2 linked regions of the Desulfatibacillum aliphaticivorans DSM 15576 genome follow. The protein of the gene in region 1 interacts with the protein of each later gene in a pairwise test. Links are inferred from orthologs where the notes say so. Each region holds a gene or a part of one and is shown on either strand. Other genes may lie near its edges.

Region 1 (3,319 bases):
ATTTGTCATCGCCCGCTGCCTTGCCGAGCGCGGCGTGCACGTAGTGGCCTATCTGCTTTGCAAAACCGGCGACCTGACCGGGGACGCCAAGGCGAATCTGGATTTGGTCCAAAAAATGGGCCTGCCCCTGGTGGAAATCACGGACAAGGAGTCTCTCCGCGAGCATCAACACGCCATGCAGGGCTTTGGGGTGTGGGTGGACGCGATTTTAGGCACCGGGCTTTCCACGCCGGTCCGGGGCCTGTACGGCGAAGTCATTCAGATAATTAACGATTCCAACGCCTTTGTTTTCGCCGTGGACATCGCCTCGGGCCTGTTTGCGGACAGCGGCCGGTGCGGCTTGTGCATCCAGGCGGACGCCACGGCCACCTTCGGATTCGCCAAGGTAGGGCATATGGTCATGCCCGGTTCGGGCTTGACCGGCAAGCTCCACGTGGTGGACATCGGCATTCCCAAATCCATTGCCAAGGCGGTGGGCGCGGCGCATAGGCTGATTTCCCCCCAATTGCTGGGGCCGGCCCTGGATCGCCCCAAACACATCCATAAGGGAGACCTGGGCCGCCTGCTGGTGATTGCCGGATCTCCGGGCAAAACGGGCGCGGCGGCCATGGCCTCCATGAGCGCCATGCGGGCGGGCGCGGGTTTGGTGACCCTGGCCGCGCCTCAAAGCCTGTGCCCGATTCTGGAGGGTTTGGTCATCGAAGCCATGACCACGCCCTTAGCGGAGACCCAGAGCGGCGAGATAGCCCTCAGCGCCCGGGAAGCCATAAAAAAGCTGCTGGCGGGAAAATCCGCCCTGGCCATAGGGCCGGGCCTGGGAACTCATGAGGAAACCGGCAAGCTCATGCAAGCCCTGCTTCTGGAATGCCCCGTTCCCATGGTTGCGGACGCCGACGCCCTGAATCTGATAGCCCAAAATCCGACGCTTCTTAAAAGGGCGCCCTCCCCTGTTATCCTCACGCCTCATCCTGGAGAAATGGCCCGGCTGACCGGCCTGAGCACAAAGGGAATCCAGGAGAACCGGACCGAGGTCGCCCGGGAGTTCGCGGTAAAGAACCAGGTGCATGTGGTCTTGAAAGGCGCCAACACCGTGGTTGCGCACCCGGACGGCTTGGTGTGCATCAATCCCACAGGCAATCCGGGCATGGCTTCCGGCGGCATGGGCGACGTGCTCACGGGCCTGATCGGCGCATTTCTGGCGCAAGGCCTGGGGCCGGAGCGCTCCACCAGGCTGGGCGTTTTCGTCCACGGCGCTGCAGCCGACCTGATTGCCGAGAACATCGCCCCGGCCGGATACCTTGCCACGGACGTCATGAGCATGGTTCCCAAGGCCCTGGCCGGAGTTTGGAAGAATGCCTGAGTATTCCCGTACTTTTGAGACGAACACAGCCTCCCAGACTCAGGCATTGGGGAGGCAGCTTGGAAAAGCCTTGGAGAAAGGCTGCGTCATCGCCCTTGTGGGAGACCTGGGAGCAGGCAAGACCTGCTTTGTCCAGGGATTGGCAAGGGGCCTTGGCGTTCCTGAAGACGTACCCATTACCAGCCCATCTTACACCCTTGTGAACGAATACCCGGCCCGTCTGACGCTTCAGCACGCCGACCTGTACCGGCTGACCGGCGACGCGGACCTGGAGGACATCGGCCTGTTTGACCTGGCGGACGATCAGAGCGTGGTTGTGGTGGAATGGGCGGACCGGTCCGACTTTGAGGACCTGAAACCGGACCTGTTCATCCATATTTCGGCCATTGAGGAGATGAAAAGGAAAATCTTCCTCCACCCCACTGGACAACCAATGGTTAATCTGATAAAGGGCTTAATCTTTAAATTTTGACTTCAATGCGAGGTAAAGCATGGGTTTAATAGTACAAAAATACGGCGGAACGTCAGTGGGAGACCTGGTCCGCATTCAGGAGGTGGCGAAACGCGTAGCCAAAACCTATGATGCGGGCAATCAGGTGGTGGTGGTTTTGTCCGCCATGAGCGGCGTGACGGACCATCTGATTCAAATGGCCGAGGTTCTTTCCGACAAGCCCAATAAACGGGAAATGGACGTTTTGCTGGCCACCGGAGAGCAAACCACGGTGGCGCTGCTCGCCATAGCCCTGGAAAAAATGGGATACAAAGCCCAATCCTTTTTGGGCCATCAGGTTCGCATCCTGACCAATAACGCGGCTCAAAGCGCCAGAATCCTGGACGTCCAGGCGGACCCCATCAAGGACGCCCTGGCGGACAACGCCATCGTGGTCGTGGCCGGATTCCAGGGAGTGGACGGCTGCGGCAACATAACCACCCTGGGCCGGGGAGGCTCCGACACCTCGGCAGTGGCCGTAGCCGCCGCCCTGGGAGCGGATTCGTGCGAAATTTATACGGACGTGGACGGGGTATACACCGCCGATCCCCGCGTGGTCTCCAAGGCGCGCAAGCTCAAGTGCGTGACCCATGACGTCATGCTGGAAATGTCCAGCCTGGGGGCCAAGGTGCTGCAAATCCGCTCCGTGGAATTTGCGGCCAAGCACAATGTGCCTGTGCATGTGCGTTCGTCATTTAATGAGGAGGAAGGGACCATGATAGTCTGTGAAGATAGAGATATGGAACGCATGCTGGTGGCCGGCGTCACCTTTGTAAAGACGGATGCCAGGATCACCGTAACCAAGGTCCCGGACGAACCCGGCGTGGCCGCCAAAGTCTTTTCCGCCGTGGCGGACGCCGGCATTTCCGTGGATATGATTATCCAGAACACCCGGGCCAGCAACATGACGGACATCACCTTTACGGTGCCCAAGACCGATTACAAGGACGCCCTGGTCATCGTGGAAAAAATCGCCAAGGAAATCGGCGCGGAATCCGTGGCCGGAGACGCCAACATCGCCAAGGTCTCTGTGACCGGCGTGGGCATGAAGTCCCACCACGGCGTGGCCGCCAAGATGTTCTCCACCCTGGCTGCCAAAAGCATCAACATCATGATGATTTCCACCTCCGAAATCCGCATTTCCTGCGTGGTGGAGGAAAAATACGCAGAGCTGGCCTGCCAGATCCTGCACACGGAATTCGGCCTGGACGCGGATTAAATCCGCCAGGGCATAAAAAAAGACAAAGGGGAAGACGCGCTTTCATGGGGCGTCTTCCCCTTTTTTGTTTCTCGGTTGCATACACACCCCTATGGAATTGTGAAGAGAAGACGCTGGGTCCCCGCTTGCGGCCGATCCTGAAAAGCGGATCGCCCTTGCGGGGATGACGGGCTGATAAGGCTGAGGAAGTTCGAAGGCCGTATGCGTCTTTCGGGCGTAAAAGCATAATGACGCTGGATTCCTGCGTTCG
Region 2 (3,298 bases), on another replicon or contig:
CTGGCCGCCCTTTTGGAAGGCGCCGCCGATCTGGATCCGGCCCGTCTGGCCCAGGAAGCTGCTTTCCTGGCGGATAAATCGGACATCACGGAGGAAATCGTCCGCGCCCGAAGCCATATCGCCCAGTTCAGGGATATCCTGGACCAGGAGGAGCCTCCGGGCCGGTCGCTTAACTTCCTGGCGCAGGAACTGCACAGGGAGTTCTCCACCATGGGCTCCAAATCCTCGGATGCGGGGCTGTCCCACGTGGTTGTGGCCGCCAAGGCGGAAGTGGAAAAAATTCGGGAGCAGGTCCAAAACGTGGAATAAGGCCCGGGGGAATTTATGGAAAAGAAGGCAGCGCGGGATAAGGCGGAGAGGGAAAAGGCCGAACGGGATTTTGAAAACAAACGCCAGTACCTGACCGGACTGAGGCCCGACCCCATGTTGAACATCGGCTTCGGCAACCGGGTGGCGGCGCACCGGGTGGTGGCCATAGTCACGCCCAATACCTCGCCCATGAAGAGGCTGAAGGACGAGGCCAAGAAAGCGGGCAGGCTGGTGGACGCCACATGCGGCAGAAAAACCAGGGCCATCCTGGTCATGGACTCCAACCATGTGATTCTGTCCGCCATTCAGGCCGACACCCTGGCCCAGCGCTACGCCGCGGTCAAGGACAAGAAAGAGGAAGGAACGCATAATGAGCCCGAATAGCCGGGGCAAACTATTTATCATGTCCGCCCCCTCCGGAGCGGGCAAGTCCACCCTCAGGGAGGCCCTGTGCGCAAGACAGCCCAACCTGGCCTATTCGGTGTCCCACACCACCCGCCCTCCCCGGCAAGGGGAAAAAAACGGCGTGGATTACCATTTCACGTCCAAGGAGGATTTCCTCCAAGGCATTGAGGACGCGCGGTGGGCCGAATGGGCCGAAGTCCATGGCAATTATTACGGCACCAGCGCCCGGTTTATCGCCCGCTGCCTGGACCGGGGATGCTTCGTGCTCCTGGACATCGACGTCCAGGGCACGGAAAAAATCCTCAAACGCTTTCCCGAGGCCGTCACCCTGTTCATCATGCCGCCTTCCATGGAGGTTTTGGAGCAACGGCTTTCAAGCCGGGGAACCGACGCACCGGAAGTGATCGCCCAACGCCTGGAAAACGCCAAGGGCGAAATGAACAAAAGGAGCCTGTATAAACATATATTGGTGAACGACGACCTGGAGACGGCCATCAGCGAACTGGAAGGCGTGATGCTGCAATACGGAGCGCCTCCCCCTTGCCCGGAGGCGGAGCGGCGCTCATGAAAACCGAACTTTTATACGGCATGCACCCGGTGCGCGAGGCCCTTTTGGCGGGAAAAAGGCAGTTCCAGGCGGTTTACGTGTCGGAATCCCGAACCGGCGAAGGCAAGGAGGAAATCCTCTCTCTGGCCCGGGAGCGCGGCATTGAGGTGAAAACCCCGGATCAATCCTTTTTTAAAGGCCAGGACCGAGGCGGCCAGGGAGTGGCGGCCAGGGTCAGCCTTTTTAAGCCCATAGCCCTGGAGTCGCTCGTTAAAAAGGCGGGCGGCGAACAGCCCCTGTTCTTTTTGCTTATGGATGAAATAAACGACCCGCAAAACTGCGGCGCTTTAATGCGCACCGCCTTGTGCGCGGGCGTCAACGGCGTGATCATGCCGGACAAACGCTCGTCTCCGTTAAGCCCGGCGGTCTCCAAAGCCTCCGCCGGCGCCCTGGAGCACATGCCCGTAGCCAGGGTCGTCAACCTGGTCCGATCCATGCAATACCTCAAGGACCAGGGAGTATGGTTTTTCGGCCTGGACGCCCGGGCCTCCGGCACAGTCTGGGAGGCGGACCTGACCGGTCCCGCCGCCGTTGTTGTCGGGAACGAGGGCAAGGGGCTCAGGCCCCTGGTAAGAAAGGAATGCGACCAACTGGTCTCCATTCCCCAAGCAGGCCCCTTGGGGTCGTTGAACGCTTCAGTTGCAGGCGCGCTTTCCATGTATGAGGTCATGCGCCAACGCAGAATGTCAGTCAAGTCGAAAGGGTAATAAAAATGACAATGCAAGGAACGAAAATCACGGTTTCGAATGACGGAACGTTGAACGTGCCTAACGACCCGATTATTCCTTTTATAGAAGGGGACGGGACCGGTCCGGACATCTGGGCGGCGACCCAACTGGCCCTGGACGCGGCAGTTAAATACGCTTACAAGGGCGAAAAACACATTGTCTGGAAGGAAATCCTGGCCGGAGAAAAGGCCTTTAACCAGACCGGCGAATGGCTGCCCCAGGAAACCCTGGACGCCATCCAGGAGCACGTAGCGGCCATCAAAGGCCCCCTCACCACGCCCGTGGGCGGCGGCATCCGCAGCGTCAACGTGGCCATCCGCCAATTGCTGGATCTCTACGCCTGCGTGCGCCCCACCCGATACATCCCGCCCATGCCAAGCCCGGTGCGGGAGCCCGAAAAGGTGGACATGGTGATTTTCAGGGAAAACACCGAAGACCTTTACGCCGGCATCGAATTCGAGTCCGGAACCGAAGAAGCCGACAAGCTGGCGGCCTTTCTGACCAGGGAGTTTGGCTCTAAAGTCCCGGAAAAAGCCGGCATAGGCATCAAGCCCATCAGCGCCCAAAACACCAAAAGGCTGGTGGCCATGGCCATTGAATACGCCATCGCCAATGATCGCGCCTCCGTCACCCTCATGCACAAAGGCAACATCATGAAGTTCACCGAAGGCGCCTTCGCCAAATGGGGCTACGAGGTCGCCAAGGAACGCTTTGCCGACCAAACCATCACCGAACAGGAGCTTTGGGACGACTTTGACGGAAAACGCCCCGAAGGCAAGGTCGTCATCAAGGACCGCATCGCCGACATGCTCTTCCAGCAAGTCCTCCTCAGGCCCGACGAATTCGACGTCATCGCCACGCCCAACCTGAACGGCGACTACATCTCCGACGCCCTGGCCGCCCAGGTCGGGGGACTGGGCATGGCCCCCGGCGCCAACATCGGCGACGGCTGCGCCGTGTTCGAGGCCACCCACGGAACCGCACCCAAATACGCCAACCTGGATAAGGTCAACCCCGGCTCCCTGATTCTCTCCGGCGCCATGATGCTGACCTACCTGGGATGGGAGGAGGCCGCCGAAGCCCTGCATAAAGCTCTGGCGAAAACCATCAGCCAAAAGCGGGTCACCTACGACCTGGCCCGGCAGATGCCCGGGGCGACCGAGGTGAAATGCTCCGAATTCGCCAAGGCTCTGGCGGAGAATTTATCATAATTTTTCAGATATGGGCCTGGCATTATGCCAGGCCCATG

Evidence for each region.
Region 2: the proteins of tsaE (region 1) and rlmB interact in binary tests that used the Escherichia coli proteins (3 or more experiments, as listed by UniProt). The link is inferred for Desulfatibacillum aliphaticivorans DSM 15576 from one-to-one orthologs.

Annotation. Positions count from the first base shown.
Region 1 is NZ_AUCT01000009.1:195,645-198,963, reverse strand. What follows is about bases 93-3,092. They hold tsaE (tRNA (adenosine(37)-N6)-threonylcarbamoyltransferase complex ATPase subunit type 1 TsaE), read left to right. Parts: upstream 93-1,352; coding sequence 1,353-1,832; downstream 1,833-3,092. Other genes in these bases: G491_RS0110795 (aspartate kinase), read left to right, coding at 1,852-3,069; G491_RS0110805 (bifunctional ADP-dependent NAD(P)H-hydrate dehydratase/NAD(P)H-hydrate epimerase), read left to right, coding at 93-1,360. Outside these bases: more of G491_RS0110805, read left to right, coding at 1-92. UniProt on the Escherichia coli protein: Required for the formation of a threonylcarbamoyl group on adenosine at position 37 (t(6)A37) in tRNAs that read codons beginning with adenine.
Region 2 is NZ_AUCT01000011.1:3,737-7,034, forward strand. What follows is about bases 175-3,153. They hold rlmB (23S rRNA (guanosine(2251)-2'-O)-methyltransferase RlmB), read left to right. Parts: upstream 175-1,278; coding sequence 1,279-2,028; downstream 2,029-3,153. Other genes in these bases: G491_RS0111920 (YicC/YloC family endoribonuclease), read left to right, coding at 175-309; G491_RS0111925 (DUF370 domain-containing protein), read left to right, coding at 325-693; gmk (guanylate kinase), read left to right, coding at 680-1,282; icd (isocitrate dehydrogenase (NADP(+))), read left to right, coding at 2,034-3,153. In the rest of the region: more of G491_RS0111920, read left to right, coding at 1-174; more of icd, read left to right, coding at 3,154-3,260. UniProt on the Escherichia coli protein: Specifically methylates the ribose of guanosine 2251 in 23S rRNA.